Regions from separate parts of the Denitratisoma sp. DHT3 genome, predicted to be linked through region 2. Evidence: riboswitches for the same ligand, from Rfam matches in the RefSeq annotation. Region 2 holds a riboswitch; the other holds the start of a gene.

Region 1 (4,377 bases), 200 kb from region 2:
ACGTGCTGGGCGGGCGGCCGGGCGGCCAGCGCCGCCAGCACCTCCTCCAGTTCCAGGTAGCCGAACTTGAACAGGTAGGTCATCTCGTCCAGCACCACCAGACCCACGGCCGGGTCGGCCAGGGCGGCGCGCGCCTTCTCCCAGCCGGCGCGGGCGGCGGCGATGTCGCGCTCCCGGCTCTGGGTCTCCCAGGTGAAGCCTTCGCCGCACTCCTCCCAGCGCACCAGGGGGTCCCGCTGCAAATAGGCCTGCTCGCCGGTGGCGCCGCTGCCCTTGATGAACTGGAACACCGCCACCCGCATGCCGTGGCCCAGGGCGCGGGCCACCATGCCGAAGGCGGAGCTGGACTTGCCCTTGCCGTTGCCGGTGAGCACCAGGATCAGTCCTTTGGACACCGTGGCGCGGGCGATGGCGGCATCCACCACGGCCTTCTTCCGCGCCATGCGATCGGCATGGCGCTGGTCGCGTTCCGCACTCATCAACGATCCTCCCGGCGAGCGGCCGCCTGGCGCGGCAGCATGGCCGACAGCGCGGCCCAGGCGGCGACCGCCAGGCCCACGTAGCAGGCCATCGTCCCCAGCATGGGCGGGAAGTAGCGCACCAGGCGCGGCAGGAAGCCGGCCAGCGTGGGATCGGCGTAACGTCCGCCGAAGAAATAGAAACCGCCGCTGGAGCACAGCTCCGCCACCAGGGCGGAAAGGAGCACGGCCAGGACCAGCGCGGCCCAGGGCTCCGAGACGCCCCGGCGTTGACGCGCATACCAGCGTCCGCCGAGCCAGAGTGCGGCGTAGGCCGGCAGCAGCATGGCGTAGGCGGGCGTCACGCAGAAACCGGAGACGCCGCCGAGGACGATCGCCGCCCAGTCGATGGCCGCCGCCAGCGCACAGAGGCCGGCGAAGGCGCGCAGCGAGCCGAGCACGGCGCCGCCAAGGAAGAACACCGCCCAGGAGGCGTCGGGCAGCGTATGGAGGCCGGCCCAGTGGTGGCTGCGGGTCAGCGCCATGAGCAGGGTCAGGGCGAGGATCAGTACCCGAGGATTGCGCAGGGTGGTTGCGTTCATCATGTCATGCTCCTTTCGTTGGAAGATCAGGGTTGGTAACGCAGGGTGAGATACAGCCCGCGGCCGGGCTGGTTGTAGAGGTAGGCGGTTTCATAGCCGCGGTCGAGAAGGTTCTCGATCCTGGCTTGCAGGCGCCAGACGGGGTCGATGCGGTATTCCGCGCGCAGGTCGACGGTGGCGTAGCCGCCCAGGCGCACGGTGTTGGCGAGGTCGTCGTAGCGATGGCCCTCGCCCCGCAGGTCCGCGCCCCAGCGCCAGGCGCCGGCCTCGCGATCGGCGCTGAGCAGGAACGATTGGCGTGCCCGGCGCGGCAATGTCTTGCCATGGTTGGCGCCGGCGCCGAGGTTTTCCGGGTCGAGCAGGCTCAGGGTGCCGCGCAGTTCCCAGTCACGGCCGCGCCACGATGCCGTCGCCTCGCCGCCGCGCAAGCGCGCGGCATCGATGTTGACCGGCGTGAAGCGGCTGTCGAAACCGATCAGCCGGTCGATCCGCGTCTCGAAGGCATTCACCGACCAGCGGCCGGCGGGCAGCGTGCCGGCGAGGCCCAGGCCGAGACTGCGCGCTTCCTCGGGCCGCAGCTGCGGATTGCCGAAACCAGGGTAGTAGAGCTGATTGAAGGTCGGCGCCTTGAAGGCCGTGCCATGGCTGGCAGTGAGGCGCAGGTCCCGCGTCAGGGCATGGCCCCAGGCCAGGGCGCCGGTGGTCTTGGCGCCGAACTGCTCGCTGTCGTCGCGCCGCGCGGAGAGCTGCCAGTCGTGGCCGCCCGCCTCGGCCAGATATTGGGCGAAGACGCCGGCATTGTCGCGGCTGCCGACGGCGTAGCGGGTGGTGCTTTCCAGCCGGTCGCGCTGCCAGTCCACCCCGGCCACCAGTTGCTGGCCCGGAGCCAGGGCGATTTCGTTCTGCCAGTTCACCGTGTCGCGCCGGGTATTGAAGCGGCTCTTGAACAGCGCATCCTTGAAGTTGTCGGCGGCGTCCCGGCTCTGGCCGAGGCGCAGCGTGGCGCGCCAGCCGGCGAGCGGCGCGACGCCCAGGCTGGCGCCCAGCGCCTGCTGCACGGACTGCGCGGCATTGACGCTGCTGCCGTCGTACTTGTTGCGGCTCTCGGCGCGCAGCCAGTTCACCTCGGCTTCGGCGCCGTTGTCGAAGCGCCAGCCGAAGCGCAGGCGGCCCGATTGGTTGCGATAGCCGTCGCGATCCGGCTCCGCCACGAAGCAGCCCGCGCTGCGGCTGCCCTTGCAGGCGTTGAGGCCGGCGGTCTCGAAAGTCGCCGCGCCCAGGCTGTACCAACCGGCGGCGCCGAAGTTGCCGGCCAGGGACGCGGCGCCTTGCCAAGTTCCGTGACTCCCGGCGCCGAGAGAGAGCGCCGGCCGCGCGTCCCGGCCGCCCTTGCGGGTAAAGATCTGGATCACCCCGCCCAGCGCCTCGGAACCGTAGAGGCTGGAGCGGGCGCCGCGCACGATCTCGATCCGCTCGATCATTTCCAGCGGCAGGTCCTGCAAGGCGGCGGTGCCGGTGCTGGCGGAGCCGAGCTTGACGCCGTCCAGCAACACCAGCACATGGTCGGCATTGGCGCCGCGCAGGAACAGGCTGGTCACCTTGCCCTGGCCGCCGGCGTTGGCGATGGCGATGCCGGGCTGAAAGCGCAGCAGATCCTGTACGGAAACCGCCTGGCTGCGCTCGATCTCCGCCCGGTCGATCACGGTGACGGGCAGCAGCTCGGTCTCGGCCGGCCGGGCCGTGCGGGTCGCCGTCACCACCACGGCGCCGGCATCGACAACCGCCGCCGACTCGGCGGCAAGGACAAAAGGGGAACCGAGCAGCAAGGCTGCCGGAAGAAAGCGGGACTTCATGAAAGCTCCTCATCTGCGCACACCCGCGCGCCAGGTTGGCCAAACGGCCTGCAGAGGAGATTCAGAAAGAAGGGCGTGCACCCTTCTCGGTGCATCGCCCTCCGCAACGCCGACATTCGACTCCAGGCCGGTCTCCGGGCTGGCGAGCGGGAGGTTTCCCGGGAACCGGCGCCTTCCCATGCGGATGCACAGTGGCTCTGGCCGATTCCTTGACTCGCTTACCGTTGCGGGGGCAGCGCCGGAATTGCCCTTGCGGGCGCACCGGCTTCCCGTTTCATCCCCGAATGGGGACACCTGAAGCGGGGCGCATCTTAGCAGGTATGATTCGCGCCATGTCAATCGCCTTGTCCCGCCGGCGCGCGACGCGCCTGTTCCCCCTCGTCGTTCCCCTGCTCCTGGCCGCCTGCGGCAGCGTGCCGCCGCGGCCCGCGGCCGAGCAGGGCGAGGCCGCGACGCCCGCGCCCGCGACCACCAGGAAGGCGCCGCCCAAGGCGGCCGCCTACGTCTTGAAAAAGGGCGGCGGTTTCTACAAGGACGACGGCCCCGGCGACAATCCGCCCGAGGACATGGAGGCCATTCCCGACGCCGTGCCGCAATGGGAGCCGTTGCACCGTTTCGCCAACAATCCCTACTCGGTGCTGGGCAAGGACTACGTGCCCATGAAGGACGCCGCGTCCTACAAGGTGCGCGGCATCGCCAGCTGGTACGGCCGCAAGTTCCACGGCCAGAAGACCTCCTCCGGCGAGCCCTACGACATGTATGGCATGACCGCCGCCCACACCACGCTGCCGATCCCCTCCTACGTGCGGGTGAGCAACCCGGCCAACGGCCGCGCCGTGGTGCTGCGGGTGAACGACCGCGGCCCATTCCACGGCGACCGCATCATCGATCTTTCCTACACCGCCGCCTGGAAGCTGGGACTCACCGGCAACGGCAGCGGCCTGGTGGAGGTGGAAAGCCTGCGTCCGGGCGAAACCCCGCTCCCCTTGCCGGGTCTGTCGCCGACCCTGGCGTTGCGCAACCCGCCGCCGCCGGAGGACGATCCCATCGCCCGCCTGGCCAGCGAGCCGGCGCCCGCCGCACCGGCCGTGGCCGAGGCGCGCGGCACCTTCATCCAGTTGGGCGCCTTCGGCAACCCCGACAACGCCGACAGCTTCCGCACCCACATGACCCGCGAACTGGACTGGCTCTCGGACCGTTTCCGCACCGAAGTGGCGGGCAAGCTGCACCGGGTGCAGATCGGCCCCTTCGCCAGCCGCGCCGAAGCCGAGGCCGCGGTCTCGCGCATCGCCAACGCCCTGGGCGTGCGGCCGACGATCATCGTCCGCTGACCTTTCCCATCCGCGCCCGCGCGGCGTGGTGCCGCGCCGCCTACGCTGCGGACGGCGGATTGTGCACGAACGCCGCCCGGACCACGTCGGTCACCCAGACCAGGCCGTCGCCCATGCGCTCGGGCGCGGAAAC
Region 2 (4,377 bases):
TGGCGGCATGGATGGGCTATGGACCAAGGCCCCAATTGATCACCCAGAATGGTGAGTAATGACGCCGGTCCGATGACAAAACCAACTCTCGCCCCTGCCAAACCAAAGAACTTGCCGAGAGAACGCAGCACTATCAGGCTAGGACAGTTGGCACCGACATTGGATATTAAACTTCCTGTTGGATCAACGTCAGCAAAAGCTTCGTCGATTACAAGCCAGCCTCCACGTCGATTCAACTTGTGAGCGACAGCTAACAGCTTATCGGAGGAATGCCGATGACCGGTTGGGTTATTCGGATTGATAACAACTACCACATCGGCATTCGTCGCCACATCATCTAATGATTCTGGAGAGAAAGTCCGCACTTGATGGGCTTCTCGGTGCCAGGCTCTCAAATGCTCTGCGTAACTTGGTGCTTGCACGGCTACACGGCAAGGAGTACGCAAGCGAGGTAAGGCCTGGATCGCTGCCTGAGATCCAGCCACGGGTAATAAAGACTGATCCTCTGTCAGTTCGTAATATTTGCGTGCCACAGTCTGAAGTTCATCGTCTTCCTCAGGTAAACGTTGCCAACAATTGCTGGGCGGCGGTGAGGCAGGATAAGAGAATGGTGATATGCCAGTGGATAAGTCTACCCACTGGTGGATGGGTATATCCCACTGTAAGGATGCTTGTCTTAATCGGCCGCCATGGTGCAGTGGTGTTAGCGAAGATAAGGAAGATAAAGTGCGTTGGGACTGATATTTGGCCATGGTGAAAGCACTAAGGGATCATCACCCGTCAGATAGTTGTTTCGGAGACACCGGCAGACTCGAAGCTGGCCATCTGCACCAGGAAATTTGCTGCTGCTTGAATGAGTGGTAATGCCAACGCTGCGCCAGTCCCCTCGCCTAAACGCATGCCAAGATTCAGTAATGGTCTTTTACCTAGGGCACCCATCTGAATCTTATGCCCGGGTTCTTCTGATCCATGGGCAAAAACACAATAATCTAGCAGGTGAGGTTGAAGCCTAGCAGCTATAAGCAGGGAGGCAGTGACGATGAATCCGTCTACTATGATCAATACACCGGCTTCGCCAGCGGCGAGTAGTGCACCTGTCATCATCGCGATTTCGAAGCCGCCAAAGTGGGTTAGGATCGCCAAGGGATCGGAATTTCCACGATAGCGGGATGCGGCTACAGAGAGTAATTCCTGCTTGCGTATAAGGCCGACATCGTCGAGTCCAGTCCCGGGGCCGATACAGGAATTCAATGGGGCAGGGGCTAGGTAATGGGTGATCAATGAAGCTGAAGCGGTATTGCCAATTCCCATTTCTCCACAAGCTAATACATTGCATCCGTTTTGGATCAACTGTCGAACAAGCTCACTTCCTATTTCGATCGCCGCATGGCATTGGGCGTCGGTCATGGCAGGTCCTTCCAGGTAACTGGCAGTTCCAGGAGCAATCTTGGCATCTATAAGGCCTGTTCGTTTTCCAAAGACATGAGCGACGCCTGCATCAACCACTTGCAAAGACCAGCCCAACTGGCGAGCGAATACGTTAATTGCAGCACCACCCGCCAGGAAGTTTTCCACCATTTGCCAGGTGACTTCTTGAGGATAGGCAGATATGCCTTCTTGAGCAGCGCCATGATCGCCTGCGAAAACCAACAGATGAGGGGCAACAATTTCTGGTGACAGCGTATTCTGGATGCGACCGAGTTGTAGGGCCAGTTCTTCTAACCGTCCCAAGGCTCCCTTTGGCTTGGTTTTGAGATCAATTTTGCGTTGCAAGGCTTCATCAAAGGTAGTCTGAAGCGGGCGCAAGTCGGCGCCAATTTTGCTAAATGAATGCATCCGATTCTCCAGTTGACAGTCCAAGACATGGGTACGGTTTCCAGCCATGGCCCAGTAGGACGTTGATTGGATCACTCGCCGGCAGGTCTTCTGACTCCCGGATCATTCGCCTTGCCCGCACCTTCCCGTGGATGATTATTACCACAGTGGTTGGTCATGGACCATGCAGGCAGCGTCCCCGGTCACAGCGGCGGGCCCGCCACGGTTTCGCACCGTGTTCCCTTAGCTAGCGAGGTGTGTTACCACGCTGATTATCAATTCCACAAATGTGGTATGTCAAAGTTCCACGAGTGTCTCGATAAGTTTCTATTATGAGTGCGCATACAATCTGCTCCGATGTTGGAGAAATCTATGAATAGCGGATTGTTGCTGCTGGCTGCCATCGGAGCAGTGATGTTAGATCGATGGCTGGGGGAACCCCGACAATGGCATCCCCTGGTGGGGTTTGGCCGCTTGGCAGGCGCGATCGAGGCGCGCTGGCGGGTGGAAAACGCCATCCCGCGCCATGGCCAGATTCTCGGCCTGTCGGCTTGGTTGCTCGCCGTGGTCCCCCTGAGCCTGCTAGCCCTAGCCTTGTGCCGTCTACCGTGGGGGCTGGGTTGGCTGGCATCATGCCTGTGCTTGTATTTCAGTCTGGGCGCCCGCAGCCTAGAACAGCATGTGCTCGCCGTGATTCATCCGCTGGAGGCGGGCGACCTTACCACCGCACGTGTCTCGCTGGGGCGGATCGTTTCTCGGGATACGGCAGTGCTGGATGCCGATGGAGTGACGCGGGCCGCACTGGAAACCACGCTGGAGAACGGAAACGACGCTGTGTTCGGTGCCCTGTTCTGGTTTGCCTTGCTAGGAGGGCCGGGGGCGGTGCTGTTTCGCCTGGCCAACACCTTAGATGCCATGTGGGGCTACAAGAGTCCGCGCTATCGCAACTTTGGCTGGGCGGCAGCCCGACTGGACGATGCGCTGAACTGGCTGCCCGCACGGCTGACGGCCTTGACTTATGCCCTGCTGGGAAATACCACGCAGGCGATCACCAGCTGGCGGCATCAGGCACACACTTGGGATAGCCCTAATGCAGGACCGGTAATGGCGTCAGGTGCCGGAAGTCTGGGGCTTATTCTCGGTGGCACTGCAAGCTATCAGGGCGTTGGTGAGCAACGGCCGCTTTTAGGAGCTGGCAGGAATCCTATTGCCAGGGATCTACATCGAGGGCTGGGATTGGTCCGTAAGGGCCTCACTGTTTGGCTAACTACGGGGATCATGGCCTGGTTCGCGAGTCAGCTGATATGACTCAGTCCAACTTCCGGGATCCGCCATAGGGTTGCTTGCGCAAGACGCAGTTCTTAAGATCACAAATCCGGCAGGGATCAACCTCAGGAGATTCGGAGCGGCCACCAGGCACCAGCCCAACGATTGCGAGCAGGCTTTTCTCGGGGATCATCATGTGTTGATCATTGAGCCTTACAGGTACCTGCCCCTTGGGCAGGTAATCGAAAAGTACCTCGATGTCGCCAATCTTCCATCCGGTATAGCCTGGGCCATAGCGGAGTGTGCTGCCAAAACTCCTGCTGCTAGCGTCCCTGTAGGAATCAGCTTGCAACCCTTCCATCATAGAGCTGATCGCAGTCGTAGCCGCGCTGTCTAACGCCAAGGCCTCCAGCATGTCGCCATCGTCTGTGTACTGCCGGACCTTTTCGCTGACGCGGGGCCCTAGGGTAGCTAGAATGAGGCGGATAGCACTGGATTTGCGCAAAATCTTGCTCAGTCGTTGGCTGCGCAGACAGGCCTGACCCGTGAGTCGAATCTGCTCCCCATCAATACATTCGATGGGGATTTCCAACCAAGTTCCCCAAGGTTGTGCCAGCCCGTTCAATTGGGCTAGCTGCTGATCGATGACTTCCTGAATTGGAGGACTTATCGGCTGACCATGGGGATAGCCCATCAGATGATGAAGTTCATTCCCGTCTACTATGAGTTTTCGGTCTGCCAGGCGATTGATCATCATGCATGCTCCGCCGGGTTTGGCCGTTGCCCTGCCAGGCTACCCTTCAGGGATGGAAAGTCGTCTTCGGCATGGGGCAGTAAAGTTGCGTCCACGAAGTCCTGGTTGAAATGGGGGTCAGCGGTGAGCTCAATATATTCCACCAACCGGGCGATCTGGTCAGCCTCGGCGCGGCGGCGGGCGTCGAGCAGGGCGATGCGGGCGCCGTCGCCTGCGGCATTACCCACGGACAAGATGTTTTCCAGGCCTGAGTCCGGAAACATGCCGATTGCCAAAGCGCGGCCCAAGTCAATGACACTACCGAAAGCGCCTGCGATAAGCACTTTATCTGGCTGCTGTCGGCCGAATTTACGAAGTAAAACTTGAGCTCCAGCGTAGAGAGCGCCTTTTGCCAACTGCACAGCTCGGATGTCGGCTTGGGTGAAGCAGATATCGCGGCCTATGCCAGTCTGGGTCGCCCAGGCGATGACGAATTCCAGTCTACCGTCAGTATCTCGACGTAAGCGCTCGCTGCCTATTTCCTCGACAAAACGGCCACTGTG

Evidence for each region. A riboswitch is a leader RNA that binds a small molecule or an ion and turns the genes downstream of it on or off. The one in region 2 is predicted to bind cobalamin.
Region 1: it holds a riboswitch for cobalamin, as region 2 does, so the genes downstream of both, btuB (TonB-dependent vitamin B12 receptor) here and cobT (nicotinate-nucleotide--dimethylbenzimidazole phosphoribosyltransferase) in region 2, are expected to answer to the same signal.

Annotation. Positions count from the first base shown of each region.
Region 1 is NZ_CP020914.1:2,417,278-2,421,654, forward strand. Features, by position in the region: gene cobO (cob(I)yrinic acid a,c-diamide adenosyltransferase) at 1-479, opposite strand, end outside; gene B9N43_RS11100 (hypothetical protein) at 479-1,063, opposite strand; gene btuB (TonB-dependent vitamin B12 receptor) at 1,087-2,913, opposite strand; cobalamin riboswitch at 3,021-3,226, opposite strand; gene B9N43_RS11110 (septal ring lytic transglycosylase RlpA family protein) at 3,246-4,244, shown strand; gene B9N43_RS11115 (P-II family nitrogen regulator) at 4,285-4,377, opposite strand, start outside.
Region 2 is NZ_CP020914.1:2,217,698-2,222,074, forward strand. Features, by position in the region: gene cobD (threonine-phosphate decarboxylase CobD) at 1-752, opposite strand, end outside; gene cobT (nicotinate-nucleotide--dimethylbenzimidazole phosphoribosyltransferase) at 781-1,836, opposite strand; cobalamin riboswitch at 1,899-2,103, opposite strand; gene cbiB (adenosylcobinamide-phosphate synthase CbiB) at 2,188-3,123, shown strand; gene B9N43_RS10265 (hypothetical protein) at 3,125-3,838, opposite strand; gene B9N43_RS10270 (ASKHA domain-containing protein) at 3,835-4,377, opposite strand, start outside.